One region of the Mycobacterium sp. NGS63 genome, then DNA from elsewhere that is predicted to be linked to it. Evidence: riboswitches for the same ligand, from Rfam matches in the RefSeq annotation. Region 1 holds a riboswitch; each other region holds the start of a gene.
What was found. Region 1 has a riboswitch for magnesium ahead of AC5Y4Z_RS21400 (PE family protein). Riboswitches for the same ligand answer to the same signal wherever they lie in the genome.
Positions count from the first base shown of each region.

Region 2: it holds a riboswitch for magnesium, as region 1 does, so the genes downstream of both, AC5Y4Z_RS15860 (hypothetical protein) here and AC5Y4Z_RS21400 (PE family protein) in region 1, are expected to answer to the same signal.
Region 3: it holds a riboswitch for magnesium, as region 1 does, so the genes downstream of both, AC5Y4Z_RS02030 (Rv1535 family protein) here and AC5Y4Z_RS21400 (PE family protein) in region 1, are expected to answer to the same signal.

Region 1 is NZ_JCALCJ010000009.1:48,841-59,287, reverse strand. It holds gene AC5Y4Z_RS21420 (monooxygenase family protein) at 1-19, shown strand, start outside; gene AC5Y4Z_RS21415 (MBL fold metallo-hydrolase) at 181-984, shown strand; gene AC5Y4Z_RS21410 (PPE family protein) at 1,179-2,315, shown strand; gene AC5Y4Z_RS21405 (PPE family protein) at 2,331-3,467, shown strand; M-box (ykoK) riboswitch at 3,551-3,726, shown strand; gene AC5Y4Z_RS21400 (PE family protein) at 4,029-4,328, shown strand; gene AC5Y4Z_RS21395 (PPE family protein) at 4,347-5,504, shown strand; gene AC5Y4Z_RS21390 (PPE family protein) at 5,524-6,726, shown strand; gene AC5Y4Z_RS21385 (hypothetical protein) at 6,746-6,958, opposite strand; gene AC5Y4Z_RS21380 (DUF732 domain-containing protein) at 7,016-7,318, opposite strand; gene AC5Y4Z_RS21375 (DUF732 domain-containing protein) at 7,423-7,770, opposite strand; gene AC5Y4Z_RS21370 (extracellular catalytic domain type 1 short-chain-length polyhydroxyalkanoate depolymerase) at 7,946-8,863, shown strand; gene AC5Y4Z_RS21365 (DUF732 domain-containing protein) at 8,860-9,174, opposite strand; gene nei2 (endonuclease VIII Nei2) at 9,218-9,973, opposite strand; gene AC5Y4Z_RS21355 (ATP-dependent helicase) at 9,977-10,447, opposite strand, start outside.
Region 2 is NZ_JCALCJ010000005.1:379,619-390,065, reverse strand. It holds gene AC5Y4Z_RS15890 (FadD7 family fatty acid--CoA ligase) at 1-488, opposite strand, end outside; gene oxc (oxalyl-CoA decarboxylase) at 563-2,248, shown strand; gene AC5Y4Z_RS15880 (L,D-transpeptidase) at 2,361-3,116, shown strand; gene AC5Y4Z_RS15875 (hypothetical protein) at 3,208-3,837, opposite strand; gene AC5Y4Z_RS15870 (NADP-dependent oxidoreductase) at 3,971-4,915, shown strand; gene AC5Y4Z_RS15865 (NRAMP family divalent metal transporter) at 4,917-6,695, opposite strand; gene AC5Y4Z_RS15860 (hypothetical protein) at 6,733-6,948, opposite strand; M-box (ykoK) riboswitch at 7,237-7,416, opposite strand; gene AC5Y4Z_RS15855 (O-methyltransferase) at 7,478-8,137, shown strand; gene AC5Y4Z_RS15850 (SGNH/GDSL hydrolase family protein) at 8,141-10,117, opposite strand; gene AC5Y4Z_RS15845 (SRPBCC family protein) at 10,337-10,447, opposite strand, start outside.
Region 3 is NZ_JCALCJ010000001.1:413,267-423,713, forward strand. It holds gene AC5Y4Z_RS02015 (carboxymuconolactone decarboxylase family protein) at 1-170, shown strand, start outside; gene AC5Y4Z_RS02020 (NAD(P)H-dependent flavin oxidoreductase) at 202-1,323, shown strand; gene AC5Y4Z_RS02025 (TetR/AcrR family transcriptional regulator) at 1,320-1,958, shown strand; M-box (ykoK) riboswitch at 2,038-2,222, shown strand; gene AC5Y4Z_RS02030 (Rv1535 family protein) at 2,502-2,738, shown strand; gene ileS (isoleucine--tRNA ligase) at 3,010-6,114, shown strand; gene AC5Y4Z_RS02040 (hypothetical protein) at 6,136-7,002, shown strand; gene AC5Y4Z_RS02045 (hypothetical protein) at 7,509-8,213, shown strand; gene AC5Y4Z_RS02050 (hypothetical protein) at 8,269-8,757, opposite strand; gene AC5Y4Z_RS02055 (class I SAM-dependent methyltransferase) at 8,757-9,326, opposite strand; gene AC5Y4Z_RS02060 (DNA polymerase IV) at 9,361-10,447, shown strand, end outside.

The DNA.
Region 1 (10,447 bases):
GGACTACTACTCGAGCTAACGTTCCGTGGGTGGCGCGACCACGAACTGCCCAACGGCACCGTCATCTGGTCGCTGCCCGGCGGGCGTCCCTATGTCGCCACCTCGCAGCGCGATGATGCCCCGGCGCCTCAACGACCCAGCTACCGGCGTGAACACCGGGAAACCGGGTAGCCCGTCGCCATGGACATCACCGTGACCTTCGTCGGCAACGCCACCACGCTGATCGCCGCCGGCGGGCTGACGCTGTTGACCGATCCGAATTTCCTGCACCGCGGACAGCACGCCTACCTGGGCTATGGGCTGGTATCCAAGCGCCTCCACGAGCCGGCCCTGAGCATCGACGAGCTCCCGCCGCTCGACGCCGTGGTGCTGTCGCACATGCACGGCGACCATTGGGACCGGGTGTCGCAACGGGGCCTCGACCACGGCCTTCCGGTCGTCACCACCCCGCACGCGGCCAAGCGGCTGCACCACCGCGGCTTCGGCCAGGCGGTCGGCCTGCCGACCTGGCAGCGCCACACGATCATCAAGGGCACCACCACGCTGCACGTCACGTCACTGCCCGGGCGGCACGCGCCGGGGTGGGCGCAGCGGCTGCTGCCGCCGGTGATGGGCACCATGCTGGAATTCGTCTCCGCCGACGAGTCGGTCCGCCGCCTCTATGTCTCGGGCGACACCCTGCTCGTCGAGGAACTCCACGAGATTCCGGAGCGCTTCGACGCGATCGACGCGGGCGTGCTGCACCTCGGCGGGACCCGGCTGCCGGCCGGGCGGCGGCTTCCGTTCGGGCTGACGGTAACTATGGACGGACGGCAGGGCGCGGAACTGGTGGCGGCGCTCGCGTTGCCGGAGGTGATCCCGGTCCACTTCGACGACTACGGCGTCTTCGCCTCACCGCTGGCCGACTTCGTCGGCGAGATGCAGCGCCGCGGCCTGGCCGAGCGAATCGTCAAGCTGGAGCGCGGCGCCTCGGTCACCGTGTAAGGGTTCTCCCTGCTCAACGAAGCGTGCGTATCGCTTCGCCCGCCAGCGCCACCGGTATATCGTTCGTCTCATCCGTTACCAACGGGGGAAGGATCCGGTACGTGGGGCGCCGACGCGCAATGTTTTCGCTATTGTCGCGGCGCGGTCAACGCGACGTTCCGGGGTCGTTCCCCGCATAGGGGATGTGAGATGTCATGGATTTGCTAGCGCTGCCCCCGGAGGTGACCTCCACCCTCATGCACTCGGGGCCCGGAGCCGGCTCGCTGATCGAGGCGTCGGCCGCGTGGCAGCGCGTGGGCACCGAGTTGGAGAACACGGTCAGCACGTACACCTCGGTGGTGAACGCGCTGATGGAGTCGTGGAGCGGCCCCTCGTCGACGGCGATGCTGCAAGCCGTCCAGCCCTACATCACCTGGCTGCGCGGCACCGCGCAGCAGTCACAGCTGATGGCGTCCTCGGCGCAGGCCGCCGCGACGGCGTTCAACGCCGCGCGCTCGGCGGTGGTCCCGCCCGCCGCGGTCAGCGCCAACCGGACGCGGCTGTCCCAGTTGATCGCCACCAACCGGTTCGGCAGCAACCTTCCGGCCATCGCGGCGACCGAGGACGAGTACCAGGCCATGTGGGCGACCAACTCCGCGGCCCTGACGCGCTATCAGGCGGCCTCGACGCAGGCCACCGAGCTGCCGGGCTTCTCCTCGCCGCCGCCGATCGCCGACCCCGCCGCGACGGCCGCGCAAGCCACCGCCGCACCGGCCGCCGCCGCCCCGGCGGCATCGACCCCGATCGGGGACTTCCTGACGTCGGTCCTGAGCACCCCGTTGGGCTTCGACCCCAACCAGGGTTGGTTCGGGCTGGCGAATACCTATGCCAACCAGTTCATCTCGTCCGGCTTCCCCATCAACCTGCTCAGCTACGTCGCGCAGAGCACGTCGGCGCAGGCCCTGCAGAGCGTGGGCAGCGACGTCGGTCAGGGCCTGGCCGAGGGGGAGTCGGCGCTCGGGGCGTCGGAGATCGGCCTCGCCAGTGCGATCAAGGGCATGGGATCGGCGCCGGCCGCGTCGCTGGGCGTCGGCGTGTCCCTGGGAAAGCTGACCGCGCCGCCCGCCGTGGTGGGACTGTTACCGGCCGCCCAAACGCCGGTCCAGCTGGCGTCGGCGGCGTCACCGCTGGATGCCGGGGACGCCGGGTTCGGCATGCTCCCGCCGTTGATGCCGCCGCCCATCTCGGCGGGTAGTGGCTGGCGAAAGCGCAAGCAGCCCAAGGCCGAGGAACTCGAAATCGGCAAGCAGGTCAAGGGTTCGGTGATCCACCCGCCCCCGTCAGCAGGATAGAGCCGGCCCGACGTCATGGATTTTCAGACGTTGCCCCCCGAGGTCACCGCGGCGCTGATCCACTCGGGGCCGGGCGCGGGGTCGCTGATCGAGGCCTCCGCGGTGTGGCAGCGGCTGGGCATCGAGGTGGAGGACGCTCTGCCCAACTACGCAACGGTGCTGTCGTCGCTGACCGAGGCCTGGCAGGGCCCGTCCTCGCGGGCGATGATGGCGGCCGTCGACCCCTACGTCACCTGGCTGAGCACCACCGCGCACCAGTGCGAGCAGCTCGCCAACTCGATGCGTGTCGTCGCCACGGCATTCGAATTAGCCAGCCGCACAGTCGTTTTCCCCGTGCAGGTCAGCGCCAACCGGACCCGGCTGGCGCGGCTGATCGCCAGCAACTGGCTCGGGACCAACAGCGTGGCGATAGCCGAGACCGACGCCCAGTACGAAGGCATGTGGGTGAACAACTCGGCGGCGATGTATCGCTACGCGGCGACGTCGGCGCAGGCCACCCGGCTGCCGCAGTTCGCGTCGCCGCCGGCGATCGCCAATCCGGCTGCGGCGGGCGCGCAAGCCGGCGCCGCGTCCGCAGCCGCGGCCACCCCGGCGGCATCCACACCCCTGGGCGACTTCCTGACGTCGATCCTCGACAGCCCCGGCGGCTTCAACCCCCACGACGGCTGGTTCGGATTGGCCAATACCTACGCCAATCAGTTCATCGCCAGCGGGTTCCCCATCAACATGCTCAGCTACCTGGCGCAGAGCAATACCGCGCAGGCGCTGCAGAACGTCGGCAGTACCCTGGGCCAGGGCCTGAGCGAGGGCGCCTCGGCCCTGTCGGCGGCCGGCGCGGACCTGGCCGGCGCGGTCAGGTCCGTCGGCTCGGCGCCGACGGCGGCGGTGGGCGTCGGGGTTTCGATGGGCAGGCTGATCATGCCCCCCGCCGCGGTCGGGATGCTGACCGCTTCCCAGACGCCGGTGCAGCTCGCCTCGGCGGTATCCCCGCTCGCCGCAAGCGAATCCGGGTCGCCCTTCATGCCGCCGCCGATGATGCCGCCGGTGACGCCGCGCGACAAGCGCAAGCGCGAGGGCCGCGACTATGACGACATCGAATACGGGCTGGAGCTCAAGGGCACCTTCATGACCCGCCCGCCCTCGGCCGGTTGAAGCCGAAAGTCACTGCGTCAAGCGTTGAATCGAGTGGTGCTTAGGGTTGACGCACTAGCCCGCGGGTGCAACGATTGCCGTTGCAAGCACCTCGCTAGGTGAGGCGTCTGCACGGACACAGGCCACTGACCTCGAACGTCGAAAGACGCCCAGGGTCAGGACAGCTTTTCCCGGATTAAGGGTTGAGCCCAAGTGGCTTTCGGCTCCATCGAGCCGGATACGCCGTGTGGTGCCGAAGCTCTGACGAGAGGGGTGCGGCGCCCGGGCGTTGTCACCCGGGTCCTTCTCCCCGGCATGCACTGTATGGCATCCCCGTGTGCCCTGGCTGTAAGGAGGTGAGAGCGAAATGAGTCCCGACGACAGTCCGTATTCCAGATCGACCATTTCGTTGCGAACCGAACCAGGCACCGTTCCGGCAGCCTGAACGGCTCACCTCGACACCTCTCGTCCGCAAAGTAGTCGGCAGCTCGACGTCCGGTTGCGTTGCGGTCAGAAGCCCTATGTCGCTTTCGATTTCGTGGTCGCAGGCTTTGCCGCGCCCAATTTGTCAGGAGAACTCCCATGAATTTTGTCACCGCCCGGCCGGAATCGCTGGCCGCAGCCGCGACCCGCCTGCAGCAGATCGGCTCCACGCTGGCCGCCCAGCACGCCGCCACCGCGGCCCCGATGACCGGCGTAGTGCCCGCGGCCGCCGATGAGGTGTCGCTGGTGACCGCGGCTAAGTTCGCCGTGCACGCCCAGACGTTCCAGACACTGGGCGCTCAAGCCGCCGCGATGCACGAGCTGTTCGTCTCCACCTTGGAGACCAGCGCCGGATCGTATGCGGCCACCGAGGCGGTCAACGCCGCCGCGACCCGCTGAGCGCTCGAGGAGCGAGCGATGATCGACTTCGCGGCGCTGCCGCCGGAAATCAACTCGGCCAGAATGTATTCGGGGCCGGGATCGGCGCCGATATTGGCCGCCGCTTCGGCCTGGAACACCATGGCCGCCGAAATGCGTTCCGCCGCAGCTTCTTACGGCTCGGTGATCGCCGAGCTGACCGGCCAGGGCTGGTTCGGCCCGTCGTCGCTGTCGATGTTGGCGGCGGCTACACCGTACGTCGAGTGGCTGAGCAACACCGCCACCCAGGCCGAGCAGACTGGCACACAAGCCCACGCGGCCGCGACCGCGTACGAGGCGGCGTTCGCCATGACCGTGCCGCCCGTGGTCGTCGCGGCGAATCGCGCCCAGCTCGCGATGCTGGTCGCGACCAACGTCTTCGGGCAGAACACCCCCGCCATCGCGGCCACCGAGGCCCAGTACGCCGAGATGTGGGCGCAGGACGCCGCCGCGATGAACGGCTACGCCGGCGCCTCGGACGTCGCATCGGCGTTGTCACCGTTCAACACGCCACAGTCCGCCGCCAGCGCCGGTGGAATCGCCAACCAGGCCAACGCCGTTGCGCAGGCGGGCCAAACACCCGCGGGCACCGGCGGATCGGCGCTGTCGTGGCTGGAAAGCCTGCTCGCGACCGGTTCGGACCCGTCCTCCCCGTTCTACAACCTGGCGCAGTTGGTGAACGGAGGCTCCGGATCGTCGCTCTACAGCTTCTTCAATTCCAATTTCGTCAGCACCGGCATCGTCAACGGGGCGCTCGCCGGTGGCCCGTTCAACCCGGAATTCATCCTGCAGACCATCGCCGGGTTCAACTTCATGTTCGGCAAAGGAGCCGCTACCGCGGGCATGGCGGCGGCGAACGCCGCTGTCCCCGCCTCCGGCGTGCTGGCCTCCGCCGGGTTGCCCGGAGCGGGTGCCGCCGCGATGGGCCATGCGCGGCTGGTGGGGGCGCTGTCGGTGCCGGGAACCTGGGCGTCGGCGGCCAACGTGAGCCCCGCCGAAGCGGCGCTGCCGGCCACCGGCCTCGACATCGGCTCGGGCGGGCCCGGCGGGCCGGGGGCCTACACGCCGATCGTGGGCGCGGGCCGCAGGCTGCGCCGGGCCATCCCCAAATACGGGTTCCGCCCCGTCGTGATGCCGCGGCCGTCGGCCGCCGGATAAGAGACTCGAGGAAACCACCATGATCGACTTTGCGGTATTCCCACCGGAAATCAACTCCGCCCGGATGTACTCCGGTCCCGGCTCGGCGCCCATGCTGTCCGCGGCCGCCGCATGGAACACGATGGCCGCCGAAATGCGTTCGGCGGCCGCGGAATACGACGCGGTGATCGCCGGGCTGACCGGCGAAGGCTGGTTCGGTCCATCGGCGATGTCGATGGTGGCCGCGGTTGCGCCGTACCTCGAGTGGCTGAGCGCCACCGCCGCCCAGGCCGAGCAGGCCGGCTCCCAGGCCAACGCGGCCGCGGCCGCCTTCGAGCAGGCGTTCGCCGTGACGGTGCCCCCCGCGGCGATCACGGCCAACCGGGACCAACTGTCAAACTTGTTGGCCACCAACGTTTTCGGTCAAAACACCGCGGCGATCGCGGCCACCGAAGCCCAATACGGGGAAATGTGGGCCCAGGATGCCGCCGCGATGAACGGCTACGCCGGCGCCTCGAGCGCGGCGACACAGTTGACACCGTTGAGCGCGCCGAACTCCGGCGGCGCATCGGGCGGCGGTGCGGCCAAGCAGGCCAACGCGGTCAGCCAGGCGGCCACCACGCCGGCGGGCACCGCGCAGTCGACGGTGTCGTCGCCGTTTTCGAACGTGCTGGGTCAACTCGAAGAGGTGATCGCGCCGGGTTCGAACCAGGACAAGACCGGGCTGGCCGGGATCCTCAACGACCTCAGCGGGTCCAACGGCGCGCTGCTGGGGGGCTCGCTGTCCAATGCGTCGATCGGCAACTTCACCAACGCGTTCACCACCAGCGGCTTGCTGAACCCGACGTCGATGATCGACTCGGCAACCGCGTTCAGCTTCCTCGAGCCGGGGTCCAACGCGCTGGGCGGCGCGTCGGAGACGTCGAGCGTGGCCGCGCTCGGCCAGCCGGTGACGCTGGCTTCGGCGCGGATGGGGAGCGCAAACCTGGTCGGGGCCCTGTCGGTACCGCCGAGCTGGAGCGGTTCCGAGGCGGCGATCAGCCCGGCCTTTGCGACGACCCGCATCGGGGCGGGCGCCTACCAGAGCCTGAGCGGCACCGAAATGGTGATGCAGGACGTCGGACCGATGGGCATCCCGGGCGCGCCGTTGGGGGGGATGGCCGACGCGGCCGACGACGAGTTCAGCGCCCCCGTCTACGGATTCCGCCCCCGCGTCTTGGGCCGCCCGCCGGCCGCGGGTTGACCTGAATCGACGCCGAAAGTCACTGCGGCGCTTGGCCGGCCGGCACCCCGGACAGGCCGGCCGAAATGCCCCGGTCGATCTGGTCCGCGACGGAGGACCCGTCGCTGGAAACCGTTTGCGAGCAGGCGCAGCTCAATTCGTTGAAGACGCTGGGGTCGGCGCCGGCCGGTGCGGCCCCCGCCAGCGCGGCGCCGACCGCAAGGGCCGCGCCGACAAGGAGTTTCGGTGCCACCCCGAAATTTTAGGCAGCCGATTGTCGCGTCCCCGCAAGCGCGGCGTTGCGATTTCGTTAAGACGCGTGCTTCGGGCAGTACGCGCGGATGCTCGCGCCGACGAAGTAGCCGGCGTGGTAGCCGTCCAGATCGGTGTTGCCCATGACGGTCTGGGCGACTTGGCTCGGGGTCTTGCCGATGTCGAGTTCGTCGCAGACCTCGTGGCCGGCGACGACGGCCTGCTCCGGGGTGCCGAAGTGGATACCCTTGGCGTTCAACGCCGCCAGGAACGCGTCGTCGCTGGCGTCGGCGTGCGCGATCGGGACCACCGCCACCGCCAGGGGGGCGAGTGCGGCCGTCAGGACACGGGCGCTTCGCATGTCGCATCCTCCCTCGCGGCGCAGTCGGCACTCAGCTTCGCACAATGCGACCAGGGCTGAATTGCAATCGCGGCAACTGCCGCAAAGGGATGGGCGTTGAGCCGTTACGACGGGACGTCGGCGTACTGCGGGCAGTAGGCGCGCTCGGCGAGGGCGACGAAGAACCCGGAGTGGTCGCCGTCCAGGGTGCTGCTGTTCATCACGTCCAGCGCGATCTGATCCTGGGTCTTGCCCATGTCGAGCTGGTGGCAGACGAGGTGGCCGGCCGCGATCGCGGACGCCGGCGCCTCGTGGGCGATGCCGTTGGAGTGCAGCACCGAGATGAACGCGTCATCGGTGCCGTCGGCGTGAGCGGCCGGGGCCAGTGGACCAAGAAGCGCGACCGCCGGAACGAATCCGGCGGCCAACACCGACAACAGGGGGCGGAGCCTGCGCGTACGGGTGTTCGGCATGCCTGCAGACTCGCCCACAAAGGTTGCGAGCAGGTTACGGCTGTGCATCGTGTAATGGTCGCGGACGTTTCCAACACCGCAAATAATTAGAAACATCGCGACATTAAATCGGCGCGCGGTCTGCGCGATCGGCCCGCCTCCCGCGATCCACGGCCGCGCTCGGTAGCTTGACGGCATGCCGTATACGCGCTGGTTGTCGCTCGCCATGCTGGCGATGTGCCTGGTGGGGTGTGGTGCGCGTCACGTGGCGGCGGCCGGCGCCCGGGACCTGTCCGGCACGTTGCGGTCCGGCGGCATGGACCGCACCTACGCGCTGCACCTGCCGCCCGGCGATCCGGTCGGGCTGGTGCTCAGCCTGCACGGGGGCGGCGGCACCGGCAACGGCCAGCGCGGCCTGACCGACTTCGACACCGTGGCCGACGCCCACGGCCTGGTGGTGGCCTATCCCGACGGCTACGACAAGAGCTGGGCCGACGGGCGGGGGGCGTCGCCGGCCGACCGCCACCACGTCGACGACGTCGGGTTCCTGGTAGCGCTGGCGGGCAAGCTGCAAAGCGACTACCACATCGCGCCGGGGCATGTCTTCGCCACCGGGATGTCCAACGGGGGCTTCATGTCCAACCGGCTGGCGTGCGACCGCGCCGACGTCTTCGCCGCGATCGCGCCGGTGGCGGGCACGCTGGGCTCGGGCGTGGCCTGCCATCCGTCGCGCCCGGTGGCCGTGCTGGCCGCGCACGGAACCGCCGACCCGCTGGTGCCGTTCAACGGCGGGAAGGTGCGCGGCCGCGGCGGGGTCAGCCACGCGATCGCGGCCACCAGCATGGTGGACACGTGGCGCTCGGCCGACGGCTGCCAGGGCGACCCGTCGTCGCAGGTGTTACCCAACGTCGGGGACGGCACCGTCGTCCACCGCTTCGATTCCACCGCGTGCGCGGCGCCCACCGCGGTGGTCTTCTACCAAATCGACAACGGCGGGCACACCTGGCCGGGCGGCAAACAGTATCTGCCCCAGGCGATCATCGGGCGCACCTCGCGCGCCGTGGACGCCTCGGAGGTCATCGCCCAGTTCTTCCTCGCCCACGCCCGCGACTAGCGGTACGCGGGGCAGTACGCGGCGATGGCCGCGCCGACGAAGTACCCGGCGTGATAGCCGTCCAACTGGCTGTTGGTCATCACCTCGTTGGCGATGTCCGGCTTCTGCTTGCCCATGGCCAGTTCCTGGCAGACCTCATGCGCCGCGGTGAGCGCGGCCTGCGGCGATGAGAAGTCGATGCCCCGGGCCTTCATCGCGTTCAAAAAGGTGTTGTCCATGGCGTCGGCGTGCGCGGCCTGGCCGGGCCCTCCCGCGACGCCGAGCAGCGCCAGGGCCACGGCTAGGCCGGCCAGCAGCGCACGGGGGGTCACCCCGCGATCATCGCACGCCGGGCACCGGCGCGCGAAAGTTCGCTCAACGCTGGCACGACGGGCACCAGTACGTCACCCGCTCGCCGCCGTCGTCGTAGCGGATGCGGGTGCCGCAGCGACGGCAGGGCTGCCCGGCGCGCCCGTACACCCACAGCTGCCGGCCGTGCCGGGTGTCGCCGGTGGTGCAGCGGTTCCAGCGGAACCGGTTGACCCACAGCATGTCTCGGGCGCGGGACACCAGCCGGCGCGGATCGGTGACCTCGACGACCGGCGCGGTGGGCAGGTGGCCGGCGACGAAACACAGCTCGTTGCAGTAGACGTTGCCGATGCCGGCCAGCACCCGCTGGTCCAGCAGCGCCTCGCCGAGCGGGCGGTCCGGGCGCGCGGCCAGGTTGGCCGCGGCCCGCACCGGGTCCCAGTCCGGTCCGAGCAGGTCGGGCCCCAGGTGCGCGACGGCGTCGCCGTCGCGGTCGCGCTCGAGGATCTCCAGCACCCCCAGGTCGACGCCCACGGCGCGAACGCCGCTGGCTTCCAGCACGATCCGCGCCCGGTGGTCCACCTTCACCGGCCGCTTGCCGACCCGCCAGCTGCCGTCCATCTTCAGGTGCGAGTGGATGCTGGCCGGCCCGACGCGGATGAACAGGTGCTTGCCGCGGCTGAGCGCCTCGTCGACCACCTGCCCGGTCAGGTCGACGGTGGCGAACCGCGGCACCCGGACGTCGCAGCGCGTCAGCGTGCGCCCGGCCAGGTGTTGGCGCAACATGGCCGCGGTGTGCCAGACGGTGTCACCTTCGGGCATGGTTCACCGCAACCGCATCCCCCGTGGGGTCCGGGCGAATCCGGCTTCGGAAAGCGCGGTGAGCGCCGCCTGCGGCGCGCCCGGCTGCAGCGCCGGCGTCCCGTCGACGCGTTCGACCAAGATCGACGCGACCCGGCGGGTGGCGACCAGCTCGGCCAGCGCCCCCGCCGCCGCCCGGTCGGCGGCGGGGTCGTCGGTGAACGTCAGCAGCGAGCGCCCGCCCCGCTCCAAAAACCAGGCCAGCCCGCCGTCCACCAGCACCACGAGCGCGCCCGCCTTGCGGCCGGGCCGGGCCCCCGGGGCCTCGGTATCCCCGTTGGCTGCCGGCCAGGGCAGGGCGGCGCCGTACGGGTTGGCCGGGTCGGCGGCGGCCAGCGCGACGGCCCGGTACTCCGGTCGCTCCGGGTCGATCCCGTCGCTGTAGCTGCGCAGCCGGTCGACGGTGGACGCGACGGCGAACTGGGCGCCACCGAG
Region 2 (10,447 bases), on a different contig from region 1:
GTCCCGCCGGTGAACATGATCATGGCGTCGTCGTCGCGCAGCCCCTCCGGCGCGGCCACGTCGCTCGCCGGCGCCGTGGCCGCGTCGAGGCGCACCTCGCCGGCGCCGGGCGTCACCGCCACCGGCCAGAAGCCGGGCTCGGGTTCGTCGACGAGCACCGCCCGCGCGCCCACGGTCTCGCTTCGGGCGCGCTGCTCGCCGACGGGCAGGGCCGGGTCCAACGGGACCACGATCAGCCCGGCCCGCGACGCCCCCAGCAGCGCGACGACGAACTCGGCGTTGCTGGCCGCGCGCAGCGCGACCCGATCACCCGGCCGCAGGCCGGCCCGCTGCAGCTGCCCGGCCAGGTCGTCGACCAGGCGGACCAGGTCGCGGTAGCTCACCGGTACCCGATCGGCGGTGACGACCAGCGCCGGCGCGTCCGGCCGGTCGCGCGCGGCCGCCTCGACCAGGTCCGCGATGCGCGGGGTTTCGTCGCTGATTCCCATAACCACACTTCTACCGTGCCCGCGTTACCGTCGAGGCACTGACTACCCGAGGACTACTTCGAGGAGTTGCCCCCATGACCACACGTCTGACCGACGGCTTCCACCTCTTCGTGGACGCGCTCAGGGCCAACGACGTCGACACCATCTACGGCATCGTGGGCATCCCGATCACCGACCTCGCCCGCACCGCGCAGGCGTCAGGAATCCGCTACATCGGCTTCCGGCACGAGGCCTCCGCCGGCAACGCGGCCGCCGCCGCCGGGTTTCTGACGCGGCGACCGGGCGTGTGCCTGACGACGTCGGGGCCGGGCTTTCTCAACGGTCTGCCGGCGCTGGCCAACGCCACCGCGAACTGCTTTCCGATGATCCAGATCTCGGGTTCGAGCGATCGGGCGATGGTGGACCTGCAGCGCGGCGACTACCAGGATCTCGACCAGCTGGACGCCGCAAAGCCTTTCGCGAAGGCGGCGTATCGGATCGGCCGGGTCGAGGACATCGGGCGCGGCGTGGCGCGCGCGGTGCGCACCGCGGTCTCCGGGCGTCCGGGCGGCGTCTACCTCGACATCCCCGGTGACGTCCTGGGCCAGAGCATGGACGCCGCGGCCGCGGCCGACACCGTGTGGCGCGTGGTCGATCCCGCCCCGCGGCAGCTGCCGGCGCCGGAGGCGATCGAGCGCGCGCTGGAGGTGCTGCGGCGCGCGCGGCGTCCCTTGCTGGTGCTCGGCAAGGGCGCCGCGTACGCGCGGGCCGACGACGCGATCCGGAAGTTCGTCGCCGACACCGGGATTCCGTTCCTGCCAATGTCGATGGCCAAGGGGCTGCTGCCCGACGCGCACCCGCAGTCGGTCGCGGCCGCGCGCTCGCTGGCGATCGCCCGCGCCGATGCGGTGCTGCTGGTCGGGGCCCGGCTGAATTGGCTTCTCGGCCACGGGGACTCGCCGCAGTGGTCGGCCGACGCCCAGTTCGTGCAGGTGGACATCGCGGCGTCCGAATTCGACAGCAACCGGCCGATCGCCGCGCCGCTGGCCGGCGACATCGGCTCAGTGCTGGCGGCGCTGAACGACGCCCTGGCCACCCGCCCGATCGCCGTGCCCGCGGACTGGACCGCCGAGTTGGCCGATCGCCGGACCCGCAACGACGCCAAGATGCGCGAGCGCCTGGCCGACGACGCGCACCCGATGCGGTTTTACAACGCGCTGGCCGCCATTCGTTCTGTGCTGCAGGACAACCCGGGGACGTACGTGGTCAACGAGGGGGCCAACGCGCTGGACCTGGCCCGCAACGTCCTCGACATGCAGCTGCCGCGGCACCGGCTCGACACGGGCACCTGGGGCGTGATGGGCATCGGGATGGGGTACGCGATCGGCGCCGCGGTGGAGACCGGCGATCCCGTCGTCGCGATCGAGGGTGACAGCGCGTTCGGCTTTTCCGGGATGGAGGTCGAGACGATCTGCCGCTACCGGCTACCGGTGACCGTGGTCATCCTCAACAACGGCGGCGTCTACCGGGGCGACGAATCCTCGTCCGGTGACGATCCCGCGCCGACCGTGCTCAACGCGCGGGCGCGGCACGAGCTGATCGCAGAGGCGTTCGGCGGCAAGGGATACCACGTCGGCACGCCGTCGGAGCTGCGCTCGGCGCTGACCGAGGCGATCGCGTCGGGGGGGCCGTCGGTCATCGACTGCGAGCTGGACCCGGCCGCCGGCGTGGAAAGCGGCCACCTGGCCGGCCGCAACCCGGCCGGCGCGGCCACGACCTGAGCGCGCCGGCGGCGGCCCAGCGAACCCGCCAGTGTTTGCTGGGAAACGCAATGGACCGACCGCCAGGTAGAATATCGTTGTGTCCGTTGAACCATCCCGAAGGATGAACGCCATGCGCCGAGCGGTTCGTTATCTATTCGTAATGGTAGCGATCGCGGGCATGGGCGCGTTGGGCAGCGGTGCGCGCAGCGTGGCCTCGATGCCGCTGCCCAACCCGGTCCCCGGAGTTGCCTCAGTTTCGCCCGCTAACGGCGCGGTGGTGGGCGTGGCGCACCCGGTCGTGGTCACATTCACCGCGCCGGTCACCGACCGCGTCGCGGCGGAGCGGTCCATCCGCGTGACGTCGCCGGTCCGGATGCCGGGCCATTTCGAGTGGCTCGACAACAACGTCGTGCAGTGGGTTCCGAACCACTACTGGCCCGCTCACACCCACGTCTCGGTCGGGGTGCAGGCGCTGACGACGGGCTATGACACCGGTGACGCGTTTCTCGGTGTCGCCAGCCTGTCCGGGCACACCTTCACCGTCAGCCGCAACGGGGAAATCCTGCGCACGATGCCGGCGTCGATGGGCAAGCCCAGCCGCCCGACCCCGATCGGCAACTTCACGGCGCTGGAGAAGGAGCGCACCGTGGTGATGGACTCGCGGACCATCGGCATCCCGCTGAGCTCGCCCGAGGGCTACAAGATCACCGCCCAGTACGCGGTGCGGGTCACCTGGAGCGGTGTCTACGTCCACTCGGCGCCGTGGTCGGTCGATTCGCAGGGCCACGCCAACGTCAGCCACGGCTGCATCAACCTCAGCCCGGACAACGCCGCGTGGTATTTCAACCAGGTCAACGTCGGCGATCCCATCGAGGTCGTGGCCTGACGCCCGTCGACTCCTCAGCCAACGTCGACTTGTTGCGCGATTTCGCAAATTTTCCCGCAACAACTCGACGTTCGGCGCCGGGGAGCGTTCGCTAGCTCGGCAGTCCGGCCTTGATCGCCGCGTCCTGCTTACGGCCGATGTCGGTCGCCACGGCCGGATCGATGGGATCGTTGGGGGCGCTGTCGAATTCCATGTTCACGATCGCCTTGCCCTCGCTGAACAACAACACCGTCACCGCTTGGGAATTGCCCGGCGAAGTGCCAGAGATGATGAAACCGTTGGCGCCGACGTCGACCGGTTGCCACGTGCCGCTGACCTTGCCCGCGTAGTTGGTCTTGGTGTTGTCGATCCCCGCCGGTATTACCGCGGGATCGGCGACGATCAGGATGGTGACCCCGATGCGCCTGCTGTTGTCGGGGCTGGCGAATAGCTGGGCGACGCCGGCCGCGTTGTTCGGATTCTGTACGGGCGGTTGGGGTGTCGTGAAATCTCCGCCGATGTCGCTCGCCTTGATCAGCAACGAACTGTAGTCGGTGGGCTGGCCCGGCTGGCCCGGTGATGGGCTGGTGACCGAACCGCCCGACGTGGTGGCGGCGGTGGCGGACGTCGTCGAAGAGGGGGGCGCCAAGGTTTCGTGGTCACCGCCGCACGCGGTGGCCGCGGTGCCGACGACAATCGTCGCGACCGCCCAGCCGGCGACGGTGATCCGGGCGAGCTCCATGAGCGTTCCTTCCGCGTCGATCCACAGTTGGGCCGCGGCGCCTGACGCTACTGCGAAACGCCGGAACGAACAAGGACGGGGTTCGCGCCTATGCTGGCGTGGGCACGGGCCGTTCGGGGTGGAGGAGCACAGGATGACGGCTGGCAAGGCACGCGCCGTACGGTTCGACCGCTACGGGGGCCGCGACGTGTTGTACGTGACCGATGTCGAGATGCCGTCCCCCGGGCCGGGCGAGGTCGTGGTCGAGGTCCGCGCCGCCGGGATCAACCCCGGCGAGGCCGCCATCCGGAGTGGCGCGATGCACGAGATCTTCCCCGCCACGTTCCCCTCCGGGGAGGGCAGCGACCTCGCGGGCGTGGTGACCGCCGTCGGGCCCGACGTCACCGAGTTCTCCGTCGGCGACGAGGTACTGGGGTTCAGCTTCCGCCGGTCCAGCCACGCCACCCACACCGCCGTCCCTGTCGATCAGCTGATTCGCAAACCTCCCCAATTGAGTTGGGAGGTGGCGGGTTCGCTGTACGTTGTCGGCGCGACGGCGTATGCGGCCGTGCGCGCGGTCGCACCGCGAGCCGGCGACACGGTCGCGGTGTCGGCCGCCGCCGGCGGGGTCGGCGGCCTCGTCGTGCAGCTGTTGGTCCGCCGCGGGGCGGAGGTGCTGGGCATCGCCGGGCCGGGCAACGCCGAGTGGCTGCGCGCCCACGGCGTCACTTCGATCGCCTATGGAGACGGACTTGCCGAGCGGCTGCGCGAGGCGGCGCCCGACGGGATCGACGCGTTCATCGACCTGTTCGGGCCGGACTACGTCCAATTGGCCGTGGACCTCGGCGTCGCGCCCGAGCGCATCGACACCATCATCTCGTTCCAGAAGGCCGGCGAAGTCGGCGCCAAGACCGAGGGCAGCGTGGACGCGTCGACACCGGAGGTGCTCGCCGAGATGGCCGACCTGGTCGCCTCCGGCGCCATCGACTTCGAGATCGCCGCGACGTATCCGCTCGACCGGGTCGCCGACGCCTTCGAGGAACTCGAGAAGCGGCACACGCGCGGCAAAATCGTTCTGCTGCCGGCCGATTCGTACTGATTCAGAACGACATGGCCGGCCCGACGACGCCGGTCTGCACGATCTTGATGATCACGAACGCGACGGCCACCACCAGATAGCCGCGCAGCGTCAACAGCCCCAAGCGCCGGATCGGCGACATGGCCGGCCGGTCGAGCGTGGCGAGGTCGGGTGTCTGCCAGCTCGCCCGGTCCTGTTGGCGGAGGGCGCGGCGTTCGGCGCGCGTCAGCAGCGGGGTGTCGTCGAGCTCGTCGACCTGTTCGGGATCCAGGCCGCCGCCGAGCGTCCCCACGATGGCCTCCGCATTGCGCAGGTCGCGATGCCGCCGGCCGGCGACGATCGCGACCGCGCCGCCGACGATGCCGACGGCCGCGCCGACGGCGAGACCCGTTTCGATGGTGGATGTGGACAGGCCAGGGAAGAACGTGGTCGCGGTCAGCGCCAGCGACAGCAGCACCAAGGACCACACGATGGTCCACGCGATGATGTTCTGCCGCACGGTGTTTACCCATGGGCCGAGCACGGCGCGGTCGTTGCAGAGCAGGACCAAAAACACCGTCGCCGACGGCAGCAGGACGCCGGCGAGCGCCTGCACGCCCTGGGTCACCAGGCCCAGGATGTGGTCGGGGCTGAACGCGACCGCGGCCGACACCGCGAGCAACAACGCGTAGCCGCCGTAAAACAGTGGCGCCTCGCGGATCTTCCAGTGCAGCGAGTGCCGCCTACCCATCGCATCACCGATGGCATAGGTCGTGGCCAGCCCGATGGCGTTAGCCCCGATCAAAGACGCGTCCAGCAGGATGATCGCGAACAGGACGCCGACGGTGTGGCCGAGGTGGGTGGACAGGGCGGATGCGACCGCGCCGGCGTCGGCGAAGGCGCCCACGTCGGCGGTGTCGGCCAACCCGAAGGCCGTCACCGCCATCAGGGCCGTCGCCCCGACGATCACCACCACGATGCCGATGACCAGATCGGCTCGCGCGTACGGGATCCAGCGCGCCGTGATGCGCTTGTCCACCACGTTGGACTGCTGGAAGAACAACTGCCACGGCGCTACCGTGGTGCCCACGATCGCGACGACCAGCAACAGCACGGTGGAGTCGAGCCCGCCGGGAAAGTGCGGCAGCAGCCCACCGGCGGTGCCGTTCAGGGTGGGATGCACCAGCAGCACCATCGGAATGATCAGCACGTTCACCGCGATCAGCAGGAACATCAACGCTTCCCAGCGCCGGAACGAGCCCCCGGCCACCACGGCGAACAACAACACGGCCGCGGCCGGGATCGCAACGATCCTCGGGCAGCCCAGGAATCCGAGTGCCAGTGATACACCGATGAATTCGGTGACGATGGTCAAGGCGTTGAGGATCAACAGGTCCCCGACGCTGAAGGCCCCCCAGAACTTTCCGAAGCGCTCGAAGATCAGCCGCGCGTGTCCGACCCGGGCGACCGCGCCCAGCCGCAGCACCATTTCCTGGTTCACGTACAGCACCGGGATCAACAGCACCAGCGTCCACAGCAGGCCCATTCCGTAGTTCTGCCCGGCCTGGGCGTAGGTGGCGACGCCGCCGGCGTCGTTGTCGCCCACCATGACGATCAGGCCGGGACCGGTGATGACCATCAGCGTCCGCAGGCGCCGCCAGCGACCGTCAAAACCCCCGGTGTCGTCGCGGCGGATGCGGCCGAAAGCGCCGACGATGTCGCCGGCGTGCGCGGAGTCCAGCACGGCCTGACCGGACACCCGGGGGCGGGTGTCCGGTACCGAGGCCGCGCTCCGGCCTAGCCGGGTGGAGCTCGAAGGCATCGAATTCTCCGTTATCTCAACGAGTTCGCGTGGCAAACTACCGGTGGTGGCTCGCGCGCTCCGACGGATGCCCGCCGAGCGAGGCCGTGACGACCGCGATCGGCGTCCGCGAGACGTAGAGGTTGGCCCGCTCCTGCGGAGTCAGGGCGCTGCGGGCGTGCAGCTTGCCGGCCAACAGCCGGCCGACGCGCAGCATCGAACCACCCTGGCCCCCCTTGAGGCCGGTAAAGCGGTGCGTGACAACAAAAGCCATGATCTTTCCCCTGTCGGAGGGCCCGATCGGCTCGTGTGGTTCAGAGCGCCGACTGCACCCCGGCTTCCCGCGAGCCGCGCGGGGATTCACCGCGCGGGGCCGACGGGCGTCCAGGGAAAGTTCAGGCGGCGCAAAGGATGCCGGAACCGGATCGGGACAAGACGGATTTCGGATAGGAACTGTCGCCGGGACTCATCTCGCCCTCACCTCCTCACGGCCGGGACACACGCGGGTGTCGTCACACTCACCTGAACGGAAGAGGCACGAATGACCGGCGGCAGGCCGCCGACCGCACCCCTCTCGTCGGAGCTTCGGCACTGCACGGCGTATCCGGACTCAATCGATGTCCGGAAGCCACTTGGGCTCAACCCTTGGGTCCGGGAAGAGCTGTCCTGACCCGGGGCGTCTCTCGACGTTCGGGGTCAGTGGCCTGTATCCGTGCAGACGCCTCACCTACCGAGGTGCTTGCACGACCATCTTGCCCTGCGCCCTTGTGCCCGTCAAACGCTGGGCGCCTACCCTCGACGGCATGGCCAACACTTTGCAGGACCCGAAGGTCGCGACGGTGCTCGACCGGATGTACGCCGAAACCAGGGATCAGATGTCGAAGTTGCGTGAGCGGCACGGTGACTTCGACCGCCCGATGAGCGCGCAGGAGCGCGCGGAGGCCATGAGCGAGTTCTACATCCCGGTGACGCCGGAGGCCGGGCGCCTGCTCTACGCGCTGGTGCGCGCCACCCGGCCGGCGACGGTGGTCGAGTTCGGGATGTCGTTCGGAATCTCCGCCGTCCACCTGGCATCGGCGGTGCGCGACAACGGCGCCGGCCGCGTGGTGACCACCGAGCTCAGCAACACCAAAATCGCCGCGGCCCGGCAGACCTTCGCCGAGACCGGTCTGGCCGACGCGATCACCATCCTCGAGGGGGACGCCCTGACCACGCTGGCCGACCTGGACGGGCCCGTCGACTTCGTCCTGCTCGACGGCTGGAAGGACCTGTACCTGCCGGTGATCGAGCTGCTCGAGCCGCGCCTGGCGACCGGCGCGCTGGTGGTCGCCGACAACGCCAACGCCGCGGACACCCAGCCCTACCTCGACCGCGTGCGCAACCCGGCCAACGGATACGTGAGCTTCAACTTCAACGTCCGGGACAGCGACAGCATGGAAATCAGCTGTCGCACCGGCGATTAGGCGCTATCGCAGGGATTCCTCGAGCCACGGCGTCAACCATTTCACCCCTTCCGGGGTGAGGTGGACGCCGTCGCTGCGCACCTTGATGCCGTCGACCTTGGCGGTGTAAACGCCGTCGGGACCGAGCTTTTTGTTCAGATCGAGGATCTGGACTCCTCGATGGTGCGCAACCGTCTTGCGCAGCATGGTGTTCCAGAGATTGACCCGGTCGGGTTGGTCCTCCGGATACAAGCGCCCGTCGGGCTTTTCGCCACCCCGGCTGTAGGGCACGGTGGCCACGACGACGCGAACACCGGTGGAGCCCACGATGTTCAGCGCCCGCTCCAGCTCACCGTTGAGATAAGCGTCGAACGTCGGGTCGCCGATGTGGGTCCATTGCCCCTCGTTGACCCGATCGACCGTCTCCCAGCGGCCGATGATCAGCAGCGCGACATCCGGCTGGTCCTGGGCGATCTGCGCCGACCACCTGATGGGCCAGCCGTCGCATTCCGGCCGCTGCTCCAGGGTTTGGCCGATGTAGCGATAGGGCGTGCCGCGCACCAGGCTGCAGCCGATGACGGTGTGGTCGAGGAACGCGAACCCCGGCGTCGGGGGCAGGTAGTGCATCCACGTCCATCCGATCGAGTCGCCGAACACCGAAACCGTGAAGGGCCGGTGGGGATCCCGCGGCGCCGGGCGGGCGCCGCCGGGCGGTGAGGGGGACACCGCGGCGACGGCCGAGACGCCCGGCGGCAGGCCCGCCTCGCGCAGGCCGGGCCCGGTTCCCACCGGAATCACCAGCAGCGTCACCGCGGCGGCGCTGGCCACGGTCGCCGCCGCCAGCGGCAACAGCGGCACCCGCACCGGCCGCCAGCGGCGGATCGGTTGTTCGATCAGCCACCACGACGCGGCCGCGACCACCACGGTGGCGGCGCAGCGGACGGCGAACAGCGGCAGACCCGACCAGCCGGTGCGTTCCCCGTTGAGGGCCAAGAAGATTGGCCAGTGCCACAGGTAGACGCCGTAGGAGATGGTGCCCACCCACACCAGCGGACGCAGCGCCAGGATGCGGGCGACGGCCCCGCGCTGCTCCAGTGCCACCGGGGCGATCACGAGGACGGACGAGATGGCGACCCCGATCAGCAGGCCGTGGTGAAACTCGGCGGCCGCGCCGGTCGCGTAGTGCGTCGCCGCCGCCAGCCCCGCCACGCCGAGCAGCGGCAAGAGGCGGGCGACGCGGCGTCCCCACCGGGTCCGGATCAGGCACCAGCCGCGGTTCATCGACGGCCAGTCCCGCACCAGCAGGGCCGCGGCCGCGGAGCCGATCAGCAGCGCCTGCGCCCGGGTATCGGTGCCGAAATAGATCCGGTCACGCGTGCTGTCGGACGCCAGGGCGATGGCGATCGCGGCGGACGCCAGGGCGCCCACGGTGGCGATCACGAAGGTGGCGAACCGTACGCCGCCCACGGTGGCCCGCCTGAAGTAGCGCCTGGCTCGCGCCGCCAACAGCAGGGTCACCGCGATCAGCAGGACCGGCCACACGAAGTAGTACTGCTCCTCCACCCCGAGCGACCACGTGTGCTGCAGCGGCGACGGCGGGGCACCCTGGGTGAAGTAGTCCGTCTTCTGGGCCACGAACCGCCAGTTCGCCACCCACAGGAAGGCCGCGATCGCGTCGTCGCGCAACCCGGTCAGCGCCTGGGCCGGCAGCAGCTCGCGGGCCGCGCCCACGCTGAGCACCATCAACAGCAGCGCCGGCAGCAGCCGTCGCGCCCGCCGAATCCAAAAGCCGGTCAGCTCAATGCGGCCGGTGCGCCGCAGCTCGTCGAGGAGCAGCGAGGTGATCAAAAACCCGCTGAGGACGAAGAAGACGTCGACGCCGATGAAACCGCCGCCCACGCCGGGGATGCCGCCGTGCCCGACGAGCACCAGCGCGACCGCGATCGCGCGGAGCCCATCCAGCGCGGGAATGCCGCTGCGCCGGTCCGGTTGGTCCCAGATTGCGAGCCGGCCGGCGCGGCGGACCGGGGCAACCCAGCGCGGCTTGCGGGCAGCACGGGCCGGGGCGGGGTGCCTCCCGCCCGGCTCAGAGTCCTCCGCTAGCGCGCCCTGACCACCTCGTCCGGCGCCAAAGTTGCTGCCGATACGTCGCTGCCCCTCCTCTTGATCGCAGCAAGCCTAATTTCGACGCGGCCGGATTCGGCAGACGACACGCGGGGGTCAGGCGGACTCGAAGTGCCGCCGGATGCCCGCCAGCATCTCTTGGTGCGCCTTGACGGCCTCGCGCGTGGTCGTCGGCGCCAACGGGCGGGGCGCGGCGATCCGTATCCG
Region 3 (10,447 bases), on a different contig from region 1:
CCTGCGCGCGCGAGCTGGGCGACGACCCCACGGTCCTGGTCGAGCTGGTGACGGCCATCGGGGCGTGGCGGATGATCGCGTCGATCCTGCACAGCCTCGAGGTGCCGCTGGAACAGGGTGTCTCGAGCTGGCCGCCGGACGGCGAATCGCCCCGGCCCGCTCTCGATTGACTTATCAGTCAGTAACTCTTAGCGTCGGAAAATGCGAACCAGAGCCGCCGAACTGCTCGGCGTTGAGTTTCCTATCTGCGCCTTCAGCCATTGCCGCGACGTGGTGGCCGCGGTGACCAACGCCGGCGGGTTCGGCGTCCTGGGCGCCGTCGCGCACAGCCCCCAGCGGCTGGACAGCGAGCTGACCTGGATCGAGGAGCAGACGGGCGGCAAGCCCTATGGGGTCGACCTGCTGTTGCCGCCCAAGTACGTCGGCGCCGATAAAGGCGGGATCGACGCCGCGCAGGTCTCCGAGCTGCTGCCGGAGGAGCACCGGGCGTTCGTCGACGACATCCTGGCTCGCTACGGCATCCCGGCGCGCACCGACGACCACCGGGTGCCCGGCTCCCTCAACATCTCGCCCAAGGGCTACGAGCCGCTGCTCGAGGTCGCGTTCGCCCACGACATCCGGCTGATCGCCAGCGCGCTGGGGCCGCCACCCGCCGACCTCGTCGAGCGGGCCCACGGCCACGACGTCCTGGTGGCCGCGCTGGCCGGCACCACCCGGCACGGGCAGCGGCACGCCGCCGCCGGCGTCGACCTGATCGTCGCGCAGGGCACCGAGGCCGGCGGGCACACCGGCGAGGTCGCGACCATGGTCCTGGTCCCCGAAGTAGTGGACGCCGTGGCCCCGGTACCGGTGCTGGCGGCCGGCGGCATCGCGCGCGGCCGCCAGGTCGCCGCCGCGCTGGCGCTGGGGGCCGAGGGCGTGTGGTGCGGGTCGGTGTGGCTGACCACCGAAGAGGCAGAGACGACGCCGGCGGTCAAGGAGAAGTTCCTGACGGCCAGCTCGTCGGACACGGTGCGGTCGCGGTCGATGACCGGCAAGCCGGCGCGGATGCTGCGCACCGCCTGGACCGACGAATGGGCGCGCGCGGACACCCCCGACCCCCTCGGGATGCCGCTGCAGACCGCGCTCGTCACCGACTCCCAGGTGCGCATCAACCAGGCCGCGACGCACCCGGACTCCCGGGCCCGGGACCTGGCGACCTACTTCGTCGGCCAGGTCGTCGGCTCGCTCGACCGGGTCCGCCCGACGCGCTCGGTGGTGCTGGACATGGTGGAGGAGTTCATCGACACCATCGGGCGGCTCGACGGCCTGGTCGATACGTGACCAGCGCGACCCGGCGGCGTCGCGCGGTCAGCGACGAGGAGAAGTCGCAGCGGCGCGAGCAGATCATGGCCGCGGCCAAAGAAGTGTTCGCGCGCAAGGGTTTTCATGCGACGACGATCGCCGACATCGCCAAGCGGGCCGGGCTCGCCTACGGCTCCGTCTACTGGTACTTCGACTCCAAGGACGAGCTGTTTCACGCGTTGATGGCCGCCGAGGAGGGCGCGCTGCGCAGCCATGTCGCGTCGGCGCTGGCCGCCCTCGGCGTGCCGGCGGAGAACTTCGGCGACGAAAAACCGCTTCGGGTGGCCGTGCGGGCGACGCTGGAGTTCTTCGAATCCGACAAGGCCACCGTCAAGCTGCTGCTGCGCGACCCCTACGCACTGGGCGAGCGGTTCGAAAAGCACCTCGGCGGGATCTACGAGCGGTTCATCGACGACATCGAAGCCTTCATCGTCGCCGCCCAGGAGCGCGGCGAGGTGGTGGCCGCGCCGCCGCGCATGGTGGCGTACACGCTGGCGGCGCTGGTCGGGCAGCTGGCGCACCGGCGGCTGACCACCGACGACGACGTCACCGCAGCTCAGGTGGCCGATTTCGTCGTCGCGCTGGTGCTCGACGGGCTGCGCCCGCGAGGGTGACGCAAGGCTTGCGTAAAGATTCGGACACGGCGCCCGGGGGGATTTGACCGCGCCATGCCCGTCGTGCATCATCGGTCGGGTAGCACCTCGTTAGGTGAGGCGTCTACACGAATACAGGCCACTGACCCCGAACGTCCAAAGACGCCCCGGGTCAGGACAGCTCCTCCCGGCTTAAGGGTTGAGCCCAGGTGGCTTCCGGCTCGGTTTGTTTTTCCGGGCAGGACACGTCGTGTAGTGCCGAAGCTCTGACGAGAGGGGTGCGGTTTACCGGCGGTCGCCGGTTTCTGTACTCCTTTGTGATGCGTGTAGATCGCGCGGGCAGCCGCGCGCCGTCGCGACGTCGAGGAGGTGAGGGACGCATGAGTTCCAGCGACAGTCCGGGTCGAAGTCCGGGCTTTGTCTCGTCCCGATCCGGTCTCCGGCGCGACGACCGCGGCTAGCTTTCAGCTTCGCGGCCAAGCGTTTTGGGATCGGAACCGCAACGGGACGGGCAACGTCAGTCCATTCAACGCTCGTTTTGCGATTCCGCTCTAGGAGACGATCATGACCGCATTCCCGCACGACCCCGTAGTTGACTACGACGAAGTGGTGCCCGCCCCCAAGCTGTCGGTGGTGCGCGACGACACCGCGGCGCCCGAGCAGGCGGCGCCCCGGGTCGAAAGCCGGACCATCATCATCCGCGACCCGCTGGTGGACGGCGCCGCGCACCTGCTGGGCATCGGTGTGCGCCACGTGTACGCGGCGCTGTGGCGCGTCGGCCTGCTCGAAGTCCAGACCTGAGGGGCTTCCCGGCCCCAGGTTTTCCCTGAGGCCAGGTAACCCCTCGGGGTGCACGATTTCGTAGTATTGATGCATTGGCGTCGATCCGGCCATCACCGGGGAGCCTTCGGAAGAACAGCCGCACCGGCTCAGTAGAACCGAACGGGTAGGCCCGTCACAGCCGTCGATGAGCGGCCGCGCGCCAGCGCGGCAAGCGGGGTGGTACCGCGGCGCTCGCGCACCTGGCGCGTCGTCGTCCCCGGCCAGCTAAGTGGCACAGGGAGACGACGCTGTGACTTACCCCAAGCCGGCCGGTGGGGCGCCCGACTTCCCGGCGCTCGAGCTCGAGGTTCTCGACTACTGGGACCGCGACGACACCTTCCGGGCCAGCATCGCGCGCCGCGACGGCGCCCCGGAGTACGTGTTCTACGACGGGCCGCCGTTCGCCAACGGGCTGCCCCACTACGGGCACCTGCTCACCGGCTACGTCAAGGACATCGTGCCGCGCTACCGCACCATGCGCGGCTACAGGGTGGAGCGCCGCTTCGGCTGGGACACCCACGGGCTGCCCGCCGAGCTGGAGGTCGAGCGCCAGCTCGGGATCACCGACAAGTCCCAGATCGACGCCATGGGCATCGCCGCCTTCAACGACGCGTGCCGCGAATCGGTGTTGCGCTACACCGACGAGTGGCGCGCCTACGTGACGCGCCAGGCGCGCTGGGTCGACTTCGACAACGACTACAAGACGCTGGACCCGTCCTACATGGAGTCGGTGATCTGGGCGTTCAAACAGCTGTGGGACAAGGGCCTGGCCTACGAGGGCTACCGGGTGCTGCCGTACTGCTGGCGCGACGAGACCCCGTTGTCCAATCACGAATTGCGGATGGACGACGACGTCTACCAGAGCCGCCAGGATCCGGCGCTGACCGTCGGTTTCAAGGTGGTCGGCGGCCCGCTCGACGGGGCTTATCTGCTGATCTGGACGACGACGCCGTGGACGCTGCCGTCGAACCTCGCCGTCGCCGTCAACCCGGACGTGACGTACGCGCAGGTGCGGGTGGGGGAGCGGCGCTTCGTGCTGGCCGAGGCGCGGCTGGCCGCCTACGCGCGCGAGCTCGGTGAAGAGCCCGAGGTGTTGGGCACTTACAGCGGTTCTTCGCTGCTGGGGATGCAGTATTTGCCGCCGTTCGCGTATTTCCTGGACGCGCCCAACGCTTTTCGGGTGCTGCCCGGCGACTTCGTGACCACCGAGGACGGCACCGGCATCGTGCACATGGCGCCGGCCTACGGCGAGGACGACATGGCGGTCGGGGAGGCGGCCGGCATCGCGCCGGTGACGCCGGTCGACTCCAACGGCCGATTCGATGCGACGGTCCCGGATTACCAGGGGCAGCACGTCTTTGACGCCAACCCGCACATCATTCGCGACCTGAAGAACGGCAGCGGCCCGGCGGCGGCCAACGGCGCGGTGCTGGTCCGCCACGAAACCTACGAGCACCCCTACCCGCACTGCTGGCGGTGCCGCAATCCGCTGATCTACCGGGCGGTGTCGTCGTGGTTCGTCGCGGTGACCGAGTTCCGCGACCGCATGGTCGAACTCAACCAGCAGATCACCTGGTATCCCGAGCACGTCAAGGACGGCCAGTTCGGCAAATGGCTGGCCGGCGCCCGCGACTGGTCGATCTCGCGAAACCGCTACTGGGGCACACCGATTCCGGTGTGGAAGTCCGACGACCCGGCCCATCCGCGCATCGACGTCTACGGAAGCCTCGACGAGCTGGAGCGCGACTTCGGGGTGCGACCCACCAACCTGCACCGGCCCTACATCGACGAGCTCACCCGCCCCAACCCCGACGACCCCACCGGGCGCAGCACGATGCGGCGCATCCCCGACGTGCTCGACGTGTGGTTCGACTCGGGCTCGATGCCGTATGCGCAGGTGCACTACCCGTTCTCGAACCGCGACTGGTTCGACAGTCATTATCCGGGCGATTTCATCGTGGAGTACATCGGCCAGACCCGCGGCTGGTTCTACACGCTGCACGTGCTGGCGACGGCGCTGTTCGACCGTCCGGCGTTCAAAACCTGTGTGGCGCACGGGATCGTGCTGGGCTCCGACGGCCAGAAGATGAGCAAGTCGCTGCGCAACTACCCCGACGTTTCCGAGGTGTTCGACCGGGACGGTTCCGACGCGATGCGGTGGTTTTTGATGGCGTCGCCGATCCTGCGCGGCGGCAACCTGATCGTCACCGAGCAGGGCATCCGCGAGGGCGTGCGGCAGGTGCTGCTGCCGCTGTGGAACGCCTACAGCTTCCTGGCGCTGTACGCGCCGAAAGTCGGGACCTGGCGGGTTGATTCGGCCAACGTGCTGGACCGCTACATCCTCGCCAAGCTGGCGCAGCTGCGCGACGACCTGACCGCGTCGATGGAGACCTGCGACATCTCCGGCGCGTGCGAGCAGCTGCGGCAGTTCACCGAGGCGCTGACGAATTGGTATGTGCGGCGGTCGCGTTCGCGGTTCTGGGAGGAAGACGCCGACGCCATCGATACCCTGCACACCGTGCTGGAGGTGACCGCGCGGCTGGCCGCTCCGCTGTTGCCGTCGGTGACCGAGATCATCTGGCGGGGCCTGACGTCCGAGCGCTCGGTGCACCTGACCGACTGGCCGGACGACGGCGTGGTACCCGCCGATCCCGATCTGGTCGCCGCGATGGATCAGGTCCGCGAGGTGTGTTCGGCGGCGTCGTCGCTGCGCAAGGCCAAGAAGCTGCGGGTGCGCCTACCGCTGCCGAAACTGACCGTGGCCGTGGAGGATCCGCGACGGCTGGAGCCGTTCGCCGACCTGATCGCCGACGAGCTCAACGTCAAGGGAGTCGCGCTGACCGACGCGATCGACGCCTACGGCCGGTTCGAGCTCACCGTCAACGCGCGGGTGGCCGGGCCGCGGCTGGGCAAGGATGTGCAGGCCGCCATCAAGGCGGTCAAGGCTGGCGAGGGCGTCGTCAACCCCGACGGCACCCTGAGCGCCGGCCCCGCGGTGTTGCGGCCCGAGGAGTACAGCTCACGCCTGGTGGCGGCGGATCCGGATTACAGCGCGGCCCTGCCCGACGGGTCCGGCCTGGTCGTGCTGGACGGCACGGTGACGCCGGAGCTGGAGGCCGAGGGCTGGGCCAAGGACCGGATCCGCGAGCTGCAGGAACTGCGCAAGTCGACCGGGCTGGACGTCTCGGATCGCATCGGCGTGGTGATGTCGGTGCCCGCCGAGCGCGCCGACTGGGCGCGCGTCCATGCCGACCTCATCGCGCGGGAGATCCTGGCGACCAGCTTCGAGTTCGGCGAGCCCGCCGACGCTGTGAAGATCGGTGACGGCGTAAGGGTGCGGATCGCTAAAGTCTGACCCACTCTCGCGGAGGGGGTTATGACGACAACGCCTTTCGTCGGCACCGAAGCCGTGCGTTCCGGGATCGTCACCGAGCACGAACTGCGACGGTCGTGTACGCGGATCTACCGCAATGTCTACCGACGGCGCGGCAGCGCGCTGACCGCGAAGGAGCGGGCGGTGGCCGCGTGGCTGTGGTCGGGTAAGAAGGCCGTCGTCGCGGGGAACTCGGCGGCCGCGCTGCTGGGGGCGAAGTGGGTCGATCCCCACGCGCCGGCGGAGCTGATCACCGCTCGCAAGCGTCCGCCGTCGCTGATCGTTGCCCGCAACGAGAGGCTGCTGGCCGGTGAGACGACGCTGGCCGATCGCGTTCCGGTGACCTCGCCCGCGCGCACCGCGTTCGACCTCGGTCGGCGCCCGGGGTTTCAGACCGCCGTCATTCGGATTGATGCCCTCGCCCGGGCTACTGGGTTGGTGGCCGACGACGTTGCGCCGCTGATCGACGCGCACCGCGGCGTGCGCGGGCTGAAGCAATTGCGGCGGGTCCTGCCGCTGGTCGACGCCGGCGCCGAATCGCCGCAGGAGACGCGCACCAGGCTGGTCCTGATCGGAGGCGGATTGCCCAGGCCGCAAACCCAGATCGTCGTGGGGGACGAGTGGGGCTGGCCGTTCGCCCGCATCGATATGGGCTGGGAGGAGTGGCTCGTCGGCGTCGAATACGACGGGCCCCAACACTGGACCGACCCGCGCATCCGCGCCGACGACATCGAACGCACCGCCAAACTCGAGCGCCGGGGCTGGCGGCTGGTCCGCGTGAGTTCCGACCTGTTGCGCTATCGCCCGCATGTCATCGTGGCCCGAGCCCGCGACGCGCTGCGGGCGGCGGGCCACCCCGGGCTCTGCTGACCGCCTTCTGCCGATCCGCGAGGGTGCGGTTAGCGAGGTGTTTCGCGAGAGCCGGTGTCGGTAGTTGCACTCTCGCGGATGGGGCGGCCTTTGTTGGACCGCGAGGGTGCGGTTAGCGAGGTGTTTCGCGAGAGCCGGTGTCGGTAGTTGCACTCTCGCGGATGGGGCGGCCTTTGTTGGGCCGCGAGGGTGCGGTTAGCGACCCATTTCGCGAGAGTCGGCCACGGTAGGTGCACTTTCGCGGAAGGGGTGGCCTTTGTTGGGCCGCGAGGGTGCGGTTAGCGAGGCGTTTCGCGAGAGCGGGTCACGGTAGGTGCACGTTCGCGGAAGGGGTGGCCTCTGTTGGGCCGCGAGGGTGCGGTTAGCGAGGCGTTTCGCGAGAGCCGGTCACGGTAGGTGCACTTTCGCGGCGGATTTTTCAGAAAAAGTGTCCGACCCGTCGGGGGTGGCTGCTCCTACCTGTGACGACGGCCCAACGGGGGCCGCGACCACAGTTAAGGAACACCATGAGCACCATCGAAGACTTCCAGTCGACGACATTCGCCGCCATCCCGCAGGACGACCTGACCGTCGCCGAGGCCTGGGCGTCGAGCCCGCTGGGCGACCCCGCGATCGAAGACGGATCGCTGTGGCAGCCCGCGAAATTCGAGGACTTCCCCGCCACGACCGTGACCGCGAAGCCGCGGTCGAGGGGCAGCAACGCCCTGGTGGCCGCGGCCGTGGTCGCCGCCGTCGGGATGGCCTCCGGGCTTGGCCTGATGCTGCTCGACGGGTCGGGTTCGAAGGAGCAGAAGCCGGCCGTCGTGGTCCCGAACTCCAGCGTCGGCGCGGTGACGCCCCAGGCCCCCAGCCCGGTCGCGCCGCCGCCGGTGGCCCCGGCACCGCCATCGGCGGCGACGCCTCCCGACGCCGGGCAACCCGCGGCCGGCGGCGGGGCGGAAGCGCCGGTGGTGACCGTTCCGGCGCCGGTAACGGCCCCGGTCGACCCGGGCGCCCCGCCGCCCCCGCCGTCGGTCACCGTCAACATCCCGCCGGTGATCCCGGTGCCCATCCCGATACCGGTGCCGCCGCAGCCGCCGCAGCCGCAGCCGCAGCCGCCGCAGGGCGGCGGCCACCCGCCGATCGTGCACGGGCCCGCCGGCTGCATCCCCTGTCAGCAGCCGATCCACCCGGAACCGGTTCAGCAGCAGCCGGTTCAGCAGCATCACTGAGCGGGGCGCCGGGCGCGGCCGGACATGATCCGGCCTCGCCCTTTGCGCTCAAGGACTAGCCGCGGCGGGCCCGCAGCGCGCGACGGGCGTGCGGCCAGAACGGCATGCCGGCCACCACGGTCGCGCCGGTCGCGATGACGCCGACGGCGACGTCGACGCTCTCGCGGCCCTCGCGCGCCCAGTAGACGTCCTCGAGGTCCAGCAGCAGCGCCAACTCGTCGACGATCATCGCGTTGGCCGCACCGAACGCGACCGCGGCCGCGGGGTGCCGTCGCTGCTGTTCCGTGCCGCGCAGACCGACCGCGGCCACCGTCGCCAACAGCCCGATCCCGAGGTTGTAGTGGTGAAAGTGCTTGCCCCCCAGCGACATACCGCCGCCCGAGGGCCCGTGGCCGGCGCGGATCCAGTGCGTGAGCCCGCGCAGCCCGGCGAACGTCAGCGTGAACGACGCCCAGGCCAGGACGGTGGCCTGCTCGCCGGGTTCCAGCCGCTCGCTCCATTGGTGGCGCAGGCGCTCCCATTGCGACGACGCGTCGGCACCCATCACGCCGCCTTGACCGCCCGCCAGCGCTGCGTGCCCGTGCCCACCTCGACCTCCACATCGCGAAAACCCGCCGCGCGCAACCGGTCCGGCAGTGTCCCGGGCGGGATCGGGTTGCAGGTGTCGCGGAAATGCAGAATCCGGAACAGCGTCGACGGCACGCTGTCGCTGCCGGCGAACACCCCGCCGGGACGCAGCACCCGGAACGCCTCGGCGAACAACCGGTCCTGCAGCTCGGCGGTCGGCACGTGGTGCAGCATCGTGAAGGACACCACCGAGCTGAACTCGTTGTCCGGCAACCCCGTATCGGCGCCGTCGCCGTTGATGATGCGCGCGCGATCGCCGTAGAGCTCCTGCAGTCGCTGCGCCATCGGGGCATCGATCTCCACTGCGGTGAGCCTGGTCGTCTTGTCGACCAGCACCCGCAGAAAGGAGCCGTACCCGGGCCCGATCTCCAGCGTGTTGTCGCCCAGCTCCACGCCGGCCAGGACCGTCGGCAACACGTGGGTTTCCACCTCTTTGGCCCAGCGGTTGGAGTTGCAGCACAGCCGGTGGCAGAGGTTCATCGCCATACGCCAAGACGCTAGCCCAATACCATTTGGCGTTGTGGAGTTCCGGTGGGTGCTGCACCTGGACATGGATGCGTTCTTCGCCTCGGTCGAACAGCTCACCCGGCCCACCCTGCGGGGGCGGCCGGTGCTGGTCGGCGGCCTGGGCGGACGGGGCGTGGTGGCCGGCGCCAGCTACGAGTCCCGGGTGTTCGGCGCGCGGTCGGCGATGCCGATGCACCAGGCGCGCCGGCTGGTGGGCGTGACCGCGGTGGTGCTGCCGCCGCGCGGCGTGGTGTACGGGGTGGCCAGCCGCCGGGTGTTCGACACCGTGCGCAGCGTCGTGCCGGTCGTCGAGCAGCTGTCCTACGACGAGGGTTTCGGTGAGCCGCCGCAACTCGCCGGGGCGTCGGCCGAGGACGTCGAGGCGTTCTGCGAGGCCCTGCGGCGACGGGTGCGCGACGAGACCGGCCTGGTGGCGTCGGTCGGCGCGGGCTCGGGCAAGCAGATCGCCAAGATCGCGTCGGGGCTGGCCAAACCCGATGGTGTACGGGTGGTTCGGCGCGCCGAGGAACAGCGGCTGCTGGACGGGCTGCCGGTGCGGCGGCTGTGGGGCATCGGCCCGGTCGCCGAGGAGAAGCTGAACCGGCTCGGCATCGAGACGATCGGGCAGCTGGCCGCGCTGACCGACGTCGAGGTGGCCAACATCCTGGGCGCGACGGTCGGCCCGGCGCTGCATCGCCTGGCCCGCGGCATCGACGACCGGCCCGTCGCCGAGCGCGCCGAGGCCAAGCAGATCAGCTCCGAGTCCACCTTCGCCGCCGATCTGACCAGCCTGGAGCAGCTGCGCGACGCGATCGACCCGATCGCCGAGCACGCCCACCAACGGCTGCTGCGCGACGGCCGGGGCGCCCGCACCGTCACGGTGAAGCTGAAGAAGTCCGACATGAGCACGCTGACCCGCTCGGCCACGCTGCCCTACGCGACGACGGAGGCCGGCGCGCTGGTCGCGGTGGCCCGCCGGCTGCTGCTCGACCCCCGCGAGGTCGGGCCGATTCGCCTTCTGGGCGTGGGTTTTTCGGGGCTGAGCGACGTCCGGCAGGAGTCGTTGTTCCCGGACCTGGAGATGTCGGGGGAGAACCCGG